Limnospira fusiformis SAG 85.79: one gene and its partner. Each later gene encodes a partner of the first gene's protein in a complex. Links are inferred from orthologs where the notes say so. Each region holds a gene or a part of one and is shown on either strand. Other genes may lie near its edges.

The links. The genes of interacting proteins can lie anywhere in the genome.
Region 2: the proteins of hisF (region 1) and hisH are in contact, whole or in part, in a crystal structure (PDB 6RU0), measured with the Thermotoga maritima proteins. The link is inferred for Limnospira fusiformis SAG 85.79 from one-to-one orthologs. Residues at the interface, in WP_004080486.1 of Thermotoga maritima: Met1, Leu2, Ala3, Arg5, Ser40, Glu41, Asp45, Glu46, Ala70, Glu71, Ile73, Asp74, Ile75, Pro76, Phe77, Asp98, Lys99, Ser122, Gln123, Glu161, Thr195, Leu196, Asn247, Arg249, Glu251; in WP_004080484.1 of Thermotoga maritima: Asn15, Arg18, Arg22, Arg117, Leu118, Pro119, His120, Met121, Gly122, Trp123, Asn124, Asn134, Gly135, Tyr136, Tyr138, Val140, Tyr158, Glu180, Lys181, Ser182, Ser183, Lys184, Ile185.

Annotation. Positions count from the first base shown.
Region 1 is NZ_CP051185.1:2,502,895-2,510,920, reverse strand. The notes cover bases 520-3,391. They hold hisF (imidazole glycerol phosphate synthase subunit HisF), read left to right. Parts: upstream 520-1,498; coding sequence 1,499-2,284; downstream 2,285-3,391. Other genes in these bases: HFV01_RS11935 (hypothetical protein), read left to right, coding at 2,393-2,605; HFV01_RS11945 (alanine/glycine:cation symporter family protein), read left to right, coding at 520-1,457. Outside these bases: more of HFV01_RS11945, read left to right, coding at 33-519; HFV01_RS11925 (hypothetical protein), read right to left, coding at 3,465-3,821; HFV01_RS11920 (hypothetical protein), read right to left, coding at 3,779-4,078; HFV01_RS11915 (hypothetical protein), read right to left, coding at 4,204-5,070; HFV01_RS11910 (hypothetical protein), read right to left, coding at 5,111-5,461; HFV01_RS30515 (hypothetical protein), read left to right, coding at 6,777-6,905; HFV01_RS11890 (hypothetical protein), read left to right, coding at 7,140-7,397; HFV01_RS11885 (hypothetical protein), read left to right, coding at 7,398-7,655.
Region 2 is NZ_CP051185.1:1,810,695-1,816,739, reverse strand. Bases 2,983-5,845 are described here. They hold hisH (imidazole glycerol phosphate synthase subunit HisH), read right to left. Parts: upstream 4,808-5,845; coding sequence 4,157-4,807; downstream 2,983-4,156. Other genes in these bases: HFV01_RS30320 (tetratricopeptide repeat protein), read right to left, coding at 5,011-5,845; rsmD (16S rRNA (guanine(966)-N(2))-methyltransferase RsmD), read right to left, coding at 3,596-4,147; mazG (nucleoside triphosphate pyrophosphohydrolase), read left to right, coding at 2,983-3,615. Also shown: HFV01_RS08630 (hypothetical protein), read right to left, coding at 1-29; HFV01_RS08625 (hypothetical protein), read right to left, coding at 581-814; HFV01_RS08615 (metal-binding protein), read left to right, coding at 2,026-2,715; more of mazG, read left to right, coding at 2,782-2,982; more of HFV01_RS30320, read right to left, coding at 5,846-6,045. UniProt on the Escherichia coli protein: IGPS catalyzes the conversion of PRFAR and glutamine to IGP, AICAR and glutamate. The HisH subunit catalyzes the hydrolysis of glutamine to glutamate and ammonia as part of the synthesis of IGP and AICAR.

The DNA.
Region 1 (8,026 bases):
GCTTTGGCTACCAAGGGAGTTATAATTGCCAGATGGATAAATTGCCTAATATATCGATTATAGCTGCCCAGATTCTGGAGATTGTCTACAGAATTATCTTTGTGGAAGTCGGGGGGATACCCTTAATTGTGGTCTGGTTTATGGCGGGTGGTCTGGTTTTCACCCTGTGGATGAGATTTGTTAATCTTAGGGGTTTCACACACGCTATTAAAGTGGTTTTGGGAGTCTATGATAACCCGGAAGATGAGGGGGAAGTTTCCCACTTTCAAGCATTGGCTACCGCTTTATCCGCTACTGTGGGATTAGGAAATATTGCGGGAGTGGCGATCGCTATTGGTTTGGGAGGTCCGGGGGCTGTGGTTTGGATGACTCTCGCCGGTTTTCTGGGAATGAGTAGTAAATTTGTGGAATGTACCCTCGCTCAAAAATACCGCCTCGTTAACCCAGATGGTACGATCGCCGGGGGTCCTATGTATTATCTATCGGCGGGTTTACAGGACTTGGGACAAAAAAACTTGGGTCGGGTTTTGGCGGCTATGTTTGCTGTTTTGGCGATCGCCGCTGCCTTGGGGAGTTCCAGCATCTTTCAAGCTAATCAGTCTAAGGTCGCGATCGCACGAGTTTTTCCCGTATTCGCCTCTCAGGGGTGGCTCTATGGCTCCGTTTTGGTGCTTTTGGTCGGATTGGTCATTATTGGGGGTATTCGCCGTATAGCTCAAATTACCGCCGTTCTGGTTCCGGTCATGTGTGCTATATATGTAATGGCCGCGCTGTGGGTTCTGCTGGTCAATTGGGCAAAAATTCCTGATGCGATCGCTACTATTTTCGCCTCCGCTTTTGACGCTCAAGCTGTCGTGGGGGGAGGTTTGGCAGCCTTAATTCAAGGGTTTAGAAGGGCGGCTTTTTCTAATGAGGCGGGCTTGGGAATTGCGGCGATCGCTCATGCTGCCGCTCGCACAGATGAACCTATCCGAGAGGGAATAGTCGCCACCCTGGAACCATTAATTGATACCGTCATTATCTGCAATATGACCGCCTTAGTTATCATTATTACCGGAGCCTATAATAACCCCGCCTGGGCTAATTTAGGAGGCGCAGAAATCACATCCGCCGCCTTTGGTTCCGTGATTCATTGGTTCCCTTATGTGTTGGCTGCCGCTTTATTTTGCTTTGCTTTCTCCACGATGATAGCCTGGGGATATTATGGGGAATTGTGTTGGCAATATTTATTAGGACAACGCTGGGCGATTATTTATAAACTCCTATTTTTAACCGCCATATTTTTAGGGGCGATCGTCAATCCTCAAGCGGTGATTAAATTCAGTGATGCCATGTATCTAACCATGTCAATTCCTAATCTATTGGGACTATATTTTCTAGCCCCCACAGTGGCGCGAGATTTGACTGACTATTGGCAAAAATTAACAACATCTAATCAGGTCGCCCAAAACAGTTAAACTAGAAAAGGAATTTTTTGCCCCATAATCGAGGAGTTGCTATGCTTGCTAAACGCATTTTACCATGTTTAGATGTTAGAGCCGGTCGGGTGGTCAAGGGTGTGAATTTTGTTAATCTCCAAGACGCTGGCGACCCGGTGGAATTGGCTGCCGCCTATAATGACGCGGGGGCTGATGAATTGGTGTTTCTGGACATTACCGCTACCCATGAAGACCGGGATATCATTATTGATGTGGTCTATCGTACCGCTGAACAGGTGTTTATCCCTTTGACCGTCGGGGGGGGTATCCAAAACTTAGAAATGATTAAAAATTTGTTAAGGGCGGGGGCTGATAAGGTCAGCATTAACTCGGCGGCGGTCCGTGACCCAGATTTAATCAATAAAGCCAGCGATCGCTTTGGTGTTCAGTGTATTGTAGTCGCTATTGATGCCCGTCGGCGCACTGACCCAAATAATCCCGGTTGGGATGTTTTTGTCCGTGGTGGTCGCGAAAATACCGGACTTGATGCGATCGCTTGGGCGAAAGAATTGGCGCAACGAGGCGCGGGAGAACTTCTGGTCACCAGTATGGACGCAGACGGCACACAAGCAGGCTATGACCTGGAATTAACCCGGACTATCGCTGAAAGTGTCGAAATTCCCGTGATTGCCTCTGGGGGCGCGGGAACCTCTCAGCATATCTACGAAGCCTTAACCGAGGGACGCGCCGAGGCGGCTTTATTGGCTTCTCTGTTACATTACGGACAGTTAAGCGTCGCTGAAATCAAATCCTATCTCGCCACTCGCCATATTCCCGTCCGTCCCCACGCACTCCCCCACGTCTAATGGTTTCCCCACGGGAGTTTTACCTAAACAAAAGATTAAATTTTCCGCATTACCGGCTCAGTTACGAAACTCCTGTTAGAATGGAAGAAATGTTACAAAACGTAACTTATGCTGATTCCTATTCTAATAATTGATATAGCTCTGGTGGCCTGGTCTGTACATCTGATGCAGCAAGCGGCTCGATATCGAGAGTCTTCCTTTGTCCTGGCTGGTATATTAGTGGCTATTTCCGCCGTCGCTATGGTTGTGGTTTATTTTCTCATGGGTTCGTGTATCGACCACCTTACCCAAATGTCTCATCATGCTTACTCCTATATGTGATCTGGTGCGATCGCCTACAGTCCCACCTTTAGACCCCGTGGGGCGACCATTACCAGTGGGGGGCGATCGATTTTCCTGCCTCTGGGCGAGGCTATCAAAAAATTTTTGCCAAAATCATTGACTTAACCAATCATCCTGTGATACATTAAAAGATGTCTTGTCCGGGGTTATAGCTCAGTTGGTAGAGCACTGCAATGGCATTGCAGGGGTCAGCGGTTCGAGTCCGCTTAGCTCCATTTCAGTTGAACCCTTATCCTAACGGCGATAACCGGGAAACACTCAACCCGATAGTCGTACCTAATTACTCAGATATTACTCACAATCTAGTCCTAGCACAGGAAAATAATTCTGTCAATAGGATGATTACTCAGTCAACAAGCACAACTTAATTAATCTGTCAAACACTCATACCACCCCCCAACCAAACACCGATAGGGTAACTCCCTTGTGATACCCGTCAATGGCAAGCCTATCGGTTCGTTCCTCACCATTGACTGCTATCACGTCGGTCGCACCCCCAAGAGTGCTTGTTCTGGTTGGGGGGGGAGGTATGTTTCAAAGTCAACATGATAGCCGTAGGTAGCCATAGAAAGGGACTTATTAATTTATCAATGTACAAAGATATTAGGCTGTCTTTCTATGGACTAGACCTATAGGTAAACCTATGTGCGATCGCAAAACCTGAACTATCATCTACCGGAACCAACCCGATACCCCTAAACAACTTTTCAACTGGTGACAATTACCGAGCAGAAACCGATACCAACATAATCAGTTCACCCCTATGTTATTGCCTATCAATAAATGCCAAAATCAACAATAACAGTTATCAATAACATCACCTCTAGTATGATTATACTCATTGCATTAATCTCCAAAAATAAAGGGTAAACCATTTAATCCTCTCCAAGGGTTCAAAGATTGCGTAAAAATTACTATATGGTGGTGATTCAATTATTTGATATTCATTTAGCCAAATAGTTTCACGTTTAACCATCATATTCTGCTTCATATCATTGTATGTGTAAAATTTTAACCATCCTGCCATTTTCCCATAAATAGAAACTTGGTCTGCATCAAATAATATCCTCACAAATTTGCTACCTGATATATCTGGCAATCGTTTACTTCCGTGTGCTGTATCATCCTCTTTGAGTAAGTATTGGTTGTAAGCTAAAAACCAATTAGTTTCAGATATATCATATTTGTTAGACATGATCTCACCTGCTTGATTACATTATCGTTATCCGTGTCACACCATAAATCACCTACACTTAAACCGATAGGGCTTGTCGGTAAATTACTGATCTTACCATTTGTAGATGCTGTGGGTTTACCTAGTGCGTCTAATTTTTGAGATAATTCTTGAATCCCTGCCACTAATAAAGGAACTAATTTTTCATAAAGAATCGTCAGATAATCTATTTTTTTGTCGTCAACTTCAGGGCTATCTGTGTGGTCATTTTGAACCACTTAAACTGCATCCGGGTAGTGCTCTTGAACTTCTTGTGCGATTAAACCGATTTTAGTTTATTGTGTAGAAAATCCATGGCTGCTAACTCATTATATTTAAATTTAATTAAATATAATTTTTGAAGTCAATCTAAGCTATTAATACTCTCATTAAAAACTGTTGTAAATCTCATATCCGAAGAACCTTTAACATAATCTCCACTATCGTTAATCAAAGATACGTTTGTGCCTCCTACTCTAAATCTAGTATGTACTCCAGATGATGAAAGAGTTGAGTGCTTCATAAAATATGTCTGCCCGTTATATAAGTGTATTGCATATCTATCGCTAGGAGCACCTCGCCAAACATTACTTTCAAGAAAATTAATACCATGATATATAAATACTCTAGGATTAGCCTCTGCTTCAAGTCGCATAGAATAATTTCCCTGATGAGAAAACGCCCAGCTATTTCCTCCAACTCTACTATTTAGTACTAAACTTGCCGAACCAGCAGTAGACCCTATCCGGCGTATGTCAAACCCCCTCCAAACATTAAAATTAATAAGCATATTTTTATCAAAACAACTTTCATTATTTAAAAAATATACGGGATTATTTATTATGTTAAATGTTTTAATTCCTGTGAAAGTGTGATTGCCTGTAGTTCTTACTACAGTTGAATCTACATTAATTGTTCTATTAGCTGCTAATGTTCCTCCTCCTGATAAACCATCTCCTGCGGTTAATGTAATGTTTGAATGTGTATGCTCTGATGGAGTAAACGTTGTCGGTTTACTTGTAACTTCAGACCAAGTAGGCCACCTGGTTGCGGTAGCAGGCGCACTACTGATGTCGCCCCATATATGACCGTGACCGGATGGCGCGAAATTAGTATTTGAGTCAATAACTGCTTGTATCCGTTCATTAGTTAAATACAGATTAACTTCAGCTTCTGGCAAGTCATCGGTTGATTGCCCAAATTTACTAGAGTAAATATTGAAATTAGTCATAATAAAGATTCCGAAAAAAGGGGGATTATCCCCCAACTATTTAATCTACAGTGACCAGCTCAACCAAGGTCACTGAAATATCAGCAACTGATTCGGCAATAGCTTGTAGTTTACTAGCGCCAATAGTGAGCATAACAGTATCACCCGGCTTCACAGAAAATGCGGCATTAGCTACGGTATTTTTTGTGGGTTCTAAGATGAAATGAACGGGTACATTATACCGATTTTTGATAAATACATTACGCCCGTTTGTGTTAGCATTTACTGCCACTAATTCGGCAACTGTATTAGCCGTTAAACTAATAGCGGTTGTAACGGGAGTACCCGGTATCTTAGCAGTAATATTGAGAGTGTCTAAATTTAGAGCGCTACTATAAACCGAAAAACTCATAATCACCTACCTCCTAAATAATTCCATTGTAGCCGGTTAGTAAGTGATTGTCTGCTCTAACCCGACAATCTGCGAAACACTATCCTCTGTTATCCCGTAGATACTAGCAGTAGATTTTAACTCGTCATCCCATGCAGTGTTAGGCGGTAGCCATAAACATTGACCTGGTATGCAATTGCTGATGTGTCCATGACTAAACCAAACCCCAACGCTACCCGTGTTCTGTAGGTGTAAGCGATATCTCTAAGTATTGGCTGCGCGGATAAGTGTAGGGGTATTACCTACGGAAATCCCAAAATTTTCGGGTTGAGTTAATGATGGTGTTTTGGGTAAGGTATCAAGTTGGTATTCTGCCATACCAAAAATATTAATTGAATCATTATTGTGTAATTGATTTAAACATCTAGCTTGTCATACAGAATGTGAATCTATAGCTAATCCTTCTGTCTGATTGGTAATCAATTCGATTAATAAATTTTCGGTATGGATTCCCCCATAATAAGGGAGTTTTATGATACCTAGATTTAACCCGTTTTCTGTGGCTAGGTTCCCATCAAATATCTGTAAGTCTATAGAACCTTGTAACACATCTTGTTTCTTAAACGAATAAACACATTGCCAGAATGGCTAATGTACAGATTTGACATAGATGACGAAAGATGGGGTGAATTTGAAGTTAAAGTAGAGATTGATGATGTCAATCTCATGACCAAAGCCGAAGAAAAAGCCGAAATCAAATTACCTAACTTAGCTGAATCAATTGCTGAAATATTTGGTATGGTAATGGAAATTGCTATCTCTCATCAGGTTACAAAAAACGCTGTTTTAACGGCGTTACATGAAGCAGGTTTGGCTCATGCTGCCGCTTTTAAAGCTGGTAGGAAAGTATCTGAAATAATTGATGATTTGGGATTCGCTACCGAGGAAAAATATGAAACAATTAAAACAGCATTTACCCCGGAGGCTGATAATTTTGAGGAGCTACTGGAACCCAATGAAAGCAAAATTAAGATTACCAACCAGAAGGATGCAAAAGAAACATTACAAACAACATTAAATCAAATTCAATAAATATTTGCTTACGCGCTCAAGGTACTTTACAGGTGAACAGTAATGACCCAGCAAAAGACATATTAGCCGATTTAACGCGGTTATATGATTCAATGAAAAAACAGGATGATATCAGAGAAGAGGAAACCGAAAAAGTACAAGAATTACTGAAAAAAGACTTTCCTGATATCAAGATAGAAACCGAATTGATTGATGGCGATAACCCACTAAGAGGGACTTTGTAATGGTTGCCAGAAGTGCAAGAATGCTAAGGAGTACTCGTAGCTTGTCTAGTCGTCAAACCCGTAGCAGTATAGGTAGAAATGGCGTTAGACAAGTTAATTTAGCCCAAAGAACATCTACCCAGGAAATGGGTTGGTTTGGCAAATTATGAGCCAAATTTACTGGTAAAGTTGTTGAATGGGGCAAAAGTTTTGGAGGTTGGCTATGGGAAGGAATTACTAAGTTTTTATCTAACTTTAGCTTTGAGAAAGTAGCGAGATTTATTACCTCTAATTGGGACAGCTTTGGGAATTTTAATGGGAATATTAGCGATAGTGATATTGATAGAAACATCCCAAATATTGCCGGACAATTTATAACCACCACGGCTGGGTTTTTAGGTAATATGGCTGGGAAATTAGTATGTGGTGTTTTACCAGTAGCAGGTCTTGCATTTATCAATAAAGCGGCTGCTATGCACGTAGCATTAAGCAAGGGGCCTGAAATGCTTATGGAAGTATCTACAGCATTCGGTTCATGCGTTAAACAGTCATTTAACATGGCTATGAAAGCAATAGCATGGACGTTATTTAAACACGGTAGATGGGTTGTTAAAATGTTTTTAACAAAAAGCCCAACAACACTAGCAAGGTCTATTGTTTAAATGGTTCCTGGTGGTAAAGGAACGATTGAAAAATGGGGTGAAGAAAAAGGTGAAGAATGGTCTTTGGGAAAACAGAGAAGGGAAGCTAGGGAGAAATTACCAGAAAAATATGATGGAAATATAAACACTATTTGGAACCAAGACAGTTCCGAGGAATTCGGGGATGAGTTTAGCGATAACTGTAAAGAAGCTATCATCTTAGTCGCTCAAGGTTTAGATGAATATATGGCACTGCAAAGAATAGAAGAAAATAGATAACAACAATTAGTTAATGCTGTAGTATAAGCTGGTGGAGAAAGATTCAGACTTGTGTCATCTTTGAGAAATTTGCCGGAAAATGTTGCGAGTACATTGGCTCAAACTGAAATACTAGGGAATAGGGATATAGGTCAATTTATGGGGTCAGGTGATTTTCGGGAAATCAGTACGTCAGCTAATCTTAAAATACAGTTAACTTTGGTTTTGTACAACTACGAAAAACCACCATACTGGACTAAAGATAGGCGGTCAACACTGCCAAAAACTCAAATAGAGTTACCGTCGGTTAGTAGGGATAAAATTACATGGGATAGGTGACAAAGGATATTTACTCAACCCAGTAAATCAGCATTTACTAAAGGGAATATTAA
Region 2 (6,045 bases), 700 kb from region 1 along the record:
GCAAGTCTCCAATCTTTGATGGTAATCATCACGTCCAACAGTCACTACCAACATAATCGCCTTACCCAAAAATCTTAGTCGTAGGTTGTAGGTAAAGCGATCGGTTAGGGGTAATATCCGTTATGGGTAATATCTGGACATGATAGGGTGAGCATTCATATAAACCCGTAATTAGACTGTTGCAGTTAGACTGTTAGCATTTAAGCTAATGAAAAAATTGACATTTAATTAGACTGTTGCCGTTAGACTGTTAGCCCAAAATACATAGACACCCCCTACAGTCAGAAACCATAGGGGGTCATTAAGTTATTGAGTTAGCTGTTAGGCTGTTAGGGTTTACGCCAACCATCATCGTCAATATCATCTCTGTTGATTGAGTTAGGTGGTAAACGCGTATCATGGTCATATATTTTGGGGCAGATTATACTATCTAACGAATATTTAAAAAACTCAAATAATATGTCTAAATTTTTATTGTCTTAATCTAGCTTAGACTCCATGATTTTATTACCTATAAATAAAGAAATTACCAAATAAAAAATAACAATTATCAATAATGCCACCTCTAGTATAATTAGATTCATTGTATTAATCTCCAAAAATAAATGGTCAACCACTTAATCCTCTCTAAGGGGTCAAATACTGCGTCAAAATTGCTATATGGCGGCTCGGCAATGATTTGATATTGATTAAGCCAAATAATATATTGTTTAACCATCATATTCTGTTGGGCATCATTGTATGCGTAAAATTTTAACCATCCCGCGATTTTCCAATCTACAGGAATTTGGTCCGCCTCAAATAATATCCTCACAAATTGGCTACCTGATATATCTGGAAATTTCTGACTACCATGTTTTGAATCATCCTCTTTGATGAAATATTGGTGATAAACTCAAAACCAATGAGTCTCAGATATATCATAGTTGTTAGGCATTATCTAATCTGTTTGATTACATGATCGTTAGCTGTATCGCACCATAAATCACCAACCCTTAAACCTGTAGGGCTTGTCGGTAAATTACTGAAATTAATTCTATGCCCTCTTATATTTCCATTAACATCTAATCTTGTTTGTGCTACTGTGGTTCCGATACCGACGACGTCAGCAATACTGACGGCGCCAAAGTCATCGATGCGTATGGGTTCGGAGCCAGCGGTTCAAAATGATATTGAGCCTAATCCATTTAGTCTAACAATTGGGTAGATGTACAAGTTGGGCAGGTAGGCATGGAAATTGAACCCGAGTCGGTTTTTACACCTCTATCATTAATATTAGGCACTACCCCCGGTAATTGCCTCCAGTTGAAAAGTTGTTGAGGGGTATCGGGTTGGTTCCGGTAGATGATAGTTTAGATTTGGCGATCGCACTTTTAATATCAGCCAGATGATAGCCCATAGTTTCCCCTCACCGGAGATTATGAATCAGACCCATAGATAACCGGATAGGCGATCGCCATACTTTCATAATCTGATACTGAAAGGCGGTCTGATATCTTTGTACGTTGATTCCCTAGCGGGTTCCCCCCCACCTACGGCTATCGTGTTGGCTTTGAAACATACCCTCCCCCCATAACCGGGAAAAGCACTCTTGGGGAAGTGACCGACGTGATAGCAGTCAATGGTGACGAACGAACCGATAGGCTTGCCATTGACAGGTATCACAAGGGAACTACCCTATCAGCGTCGGGTTTAGGGAGTGATATGGGTATTTGACAGATTGATTAAGTTGTGCTTGTTGACTGAGTAATCATCCTATTGACAGAATTATTTTCCTGTGCTAGGACTAGATTGTGAGTAATATCTGAGTAATTAGGTGCGACTATCGGGTTAAGTGAATCCCGGTTATCGCTGCTAGGATAAGGATTTCCCGAAAATGGGCGATACTGGACTTGAACCAGTGACATCCTGCTTGTAAGGCAGGCGCTCTACCACTGAGCTAATCGCCCTTTTGCATTCGATGTTTTCTATTGTAGCAGCAATCGCTAAAATAGGGAAGCTATTTTTGAAAAAAATTTTTGCGCTATGCCTTCTGGCAAAACCCACGATCGCATAACACTCTGGAGCTTGCCACTGGTGGCGGCTTTGACGTTTGGACAAACTCGCAGCAGCCATCTAACTCTCCTAGTATCTGGCAGTTTTCTATTTAGTGGCCTGATGTTTGGGCCAGATTTAGATCTAAACTCACGACAGTTTCAACGTTGGGGGTGGTTCCGTTGGCTATGGGTTCCCTATCAAAACAGTTTACATCATCGCTCGTTTCTGTCCCACGGGCCTTTTATTGGGACGGCTTTACGGGTTCTGTACTTGTTCACCTGGCTAGGCGGTTTTGGTCTGATTATGACTATGGCGATCGAGTTTCTGTTTCCGGTAGAGTGGACGCTATCGAGTTTAGCAGGGGAACTATGGCAATTTCTGTTAAACCACTCTATGGAATGGATCGCTATCTTCTGCGGTTTAGAAGTCGGTGCTATGAGCCACTATCTATCTGATTGGGGGTCATCTATTTATAAACGTCTTCAAAGCCAAGGGGTATATGGACTGATACCACCATCGGCTCTAGTCAAAAAACCGAAAAATAGCACCTCGCGGCGGTCTCGTTCCAATTCGTCGTCAACTTCCCCTAAAAAAAAAGCAGTCGTCGTTCTAGCAATTCCTCGACTGTGGGAAACTCCCGCAAACAATAGCATATATCCTAACTGTTGGGAGCAATAATGGGCATATATACTGTAGCCTTTTATCAGTGAGTCAAATTTGTATAATCCGACCCTATTAATCAATATGTCTGAATCTAGTCATAATCAACGGGAAAACGACACCCTAAATGCCTTGCAAGAACTAATTGATGTGGTGGCTAAATTACGATCGCCTGATGGTGGGTGTCCTTGGGATTTGGCTCAAACTCCCCAAAGTTTAACCCCTTATATTCTGGAAGAAGCCTATGAGGTAGTTGATGCGATCGCTACGGGAGACCCAAAAGCGATCGCTGATGAATTAGGAGATTTATTATTGCAAGTAGTTCTCCAGGCTCAAATTGCCAGCGAATCTCAGCAATTTTCCCTGGCTGATGTGGCGGCTGGTATTACGGAAAAACTCATCCGCAGACATCCCCACGTTTTCGCAGATGTGAAGGTTGATAGCGTCGAAGAAGTACACGAAAACTGGGAAGCTATTAAGGATAAAGAAGCGGGAAATCATCAAGATTCCCAGTCTTTGAGTGCTAAATTAAACCGTTATTCCCGACAACTTCCGCCTCTCATAGCAGCTATGAAATTATCTAAAAAAACGGCTGCTGTTGGCTTTGAGTGGGATAATATTGAGGGGGTTTGGGATAAGTTTCATGAGGAATTGGCGGAATTTGAAGAAGCCTTACACCACCAAGATAAGGCAGAACAACAAGCGGAATTGGGAGATATTTTATTCGTGTTAGTCAATTTAGCTCGTTGGTATGATATCGACCCTCATGAAGCACTACGGGAGACTAATCATAAGTTTATTCGCCGATTTTCTATGGTAGAGGCAGCCTGCGATCGCCCTTTAGCAGACTACACCCTAGCGGAATTAGATGTCTTATGGGATAGGGCTAAAGCTATCATTAAGGAACAGGGGAATTAATCGGTTCATAAAAGGCGATCGCACATCCTCCGTAGACTTTTTGGCGGACGATCGCTAAACCGGAAACCTCTACCATTTCTCGTTTTGGGTCATGTTCAGCAATTAACTCTCCTCCGGCGGCGAGTAGGGAATATTTGGCGATCGCTTCTAGGACAGGTTCATATAAATTGGCTGTATATGGTGGGTCAAAATAAATGCGATCGAACTCCTCGGCGGCTAAGGATTTTAGCCGTTTAACTACATCTCCCCGTAGGACGCGAAACTGTTGTTCTGGTGTAGCCACTTGCTGCCAATTTTGCTTAATAATTTGACAAGCTGACCCCGACTGTTCGATCGCCACTGCCATCGCCGCCCCACGACATAGGGCCTCTGCCCCCATTGACCCACTACCAGCACAAAGATCCAGCCAACGACATCCAGTAATGTCCTGCCAAATATTAAACACGGCTTCCCTGACCCGTGAGGGAGTAGGTCGGGTATTTTGTCCGGGGAGGGTTTTTAGTTGGCGATTACCATAAATTCTCAAGGCCATCTGTGAACACTATCCCATCGAAGTAATTACCTTCTGAGAAGAGTTCACCAACTGCACAAAATTAGATAATAATTGCAGTCCGGCGACTGAGGATTTTTCGGGGTGGAATTGTACCGCCATCACATTTTGGTAAGCGATCGCAGCAGTGACGGTTTGGCTTCCGTGGGTGATAGTGGCGGCGGTAATTGTCGCATCAGCCGGATCGACATAATAGGAATGCACAAAATACACCCAGGGATTATCTCCTAAATTTTCCCAAAGACTGACTGATGGTTGAGTAAATGTTAGTTGATTCCAACCCATGTGAGGAATAGTCAGTCCGGGTTCGGATTTAAACCGTCGCACTTTACCTGGAAAAATTCCTAACCCGGGTTCGTCCCCTTCTTCCCCGGACTCGAACAAAATTTGCAACCCTAAACAAATCCCCAAAAATGGCACACCGTCCGCAATTACCTGTTTAATGGGTTCAATGAGATTACGCGATCGCAGATGTTGTACCGCCGGGTCAAAAGCCCCTACTCCTGGTAAAAGCACACCATCAGCCGCACTGATCACCTTTGGATCATCGGTAATTTCTGGGGTTCCTCCTGCATTTTCCAAGCCTTTACAGACGGAGTGCAGATTACCCATATCATAGTCAATTACTGCGATTCTCGCCATCTCTATCCCTCAAGCCACCATTTGATATTATCTCATATTTACGGACAATTTGGGAACATTTTAGAGTTGATGATGATTTCAATCATTACAGCTTGTTCACCAGTCGCTTAATATATTGCCCTCACCCTAAATCTGGATCCCAAAGAGGGAGAGGGACTTTGAGATGTGATCAGATGATTTCTGAACAGGTTGTAATTGATGGCTCAGTTGGCGGTTGGCTGTTGACTTTTCAAATCCAAGATTAAGGCTTGATTATAGGCATCGGTGGCTTCTGCATCGCGGTTTAAACCCTCTAAAGCTAATCCCCTTTGATGCCACACTTCTCGGTCTTTGGGGTCGGCATTTAGGGCTTTATTTAGGGCTATTAATGCCTGTTCATAAAGGCCCAAATGATTTAAGGCTATCCCCGTGTCTAACCAGCCATTTAGTTGATTGGGGTCAATGGCGATCGCCTTTTGCGCCGCCTCTAATGCTTGTTGATATTCCCCTAAATTCCGCAAGGCTACACTTTTTTCTATCCAAGACCAATAGGCGTGGGGATTAATTGCTAAAGCGCGATCGCTTGCTTGTATAGCATCCCGATAACGACCCAAACCTCGCAACACCCAAGCGCGACTTTCCCAGGCTAAATGGGAGTTAGAATTGATTACTAAGGCGCGATCGCAACTCCCCAGGGCTTCCGGCATTCTGTCTAAAATACGCAACACCCGACAACGATAAAGGTGGGCATCAAAATAGTGAGGATTTTTGGCAAGGGCTTGATTATAGGCACTTAGAGCCTGTTCATAATCACCTTTATGGCGCGATATTTCTCCCTGATTAAACAATTCAGTAGGTGTGTAGTTAGATATAGCTGCTTTCTGCCATCTCTCCGTAGCCCGTTGATAATTGCGGGCGATCATGGTATTCTGAGGGTTGATACTGAGGGCGCGACTGTAGGATTGTAGCGCTTCCTGGTGGCGTGATAATCTCTCTAAAGCATAACCTCGATTATTCCATACCCACTCGGAATTATCATCAATTTCCATAGCGCGATCGCAGGCGTTTAAAGCATCCTGAAACTCCTGTAAGTTATTCAAAGACCAGCAGCGACCATTCCAACTATGGACATAATTAGGATGAATCGCAATAGACTTATTATAAGATTCTAAGGCTTCCCGATATCGCCCTAATTTATTTAAGATGTTGCCTCGTTGATGCCAACTCTGATATGACTGAGAGTTAATAGCGATCGCCGC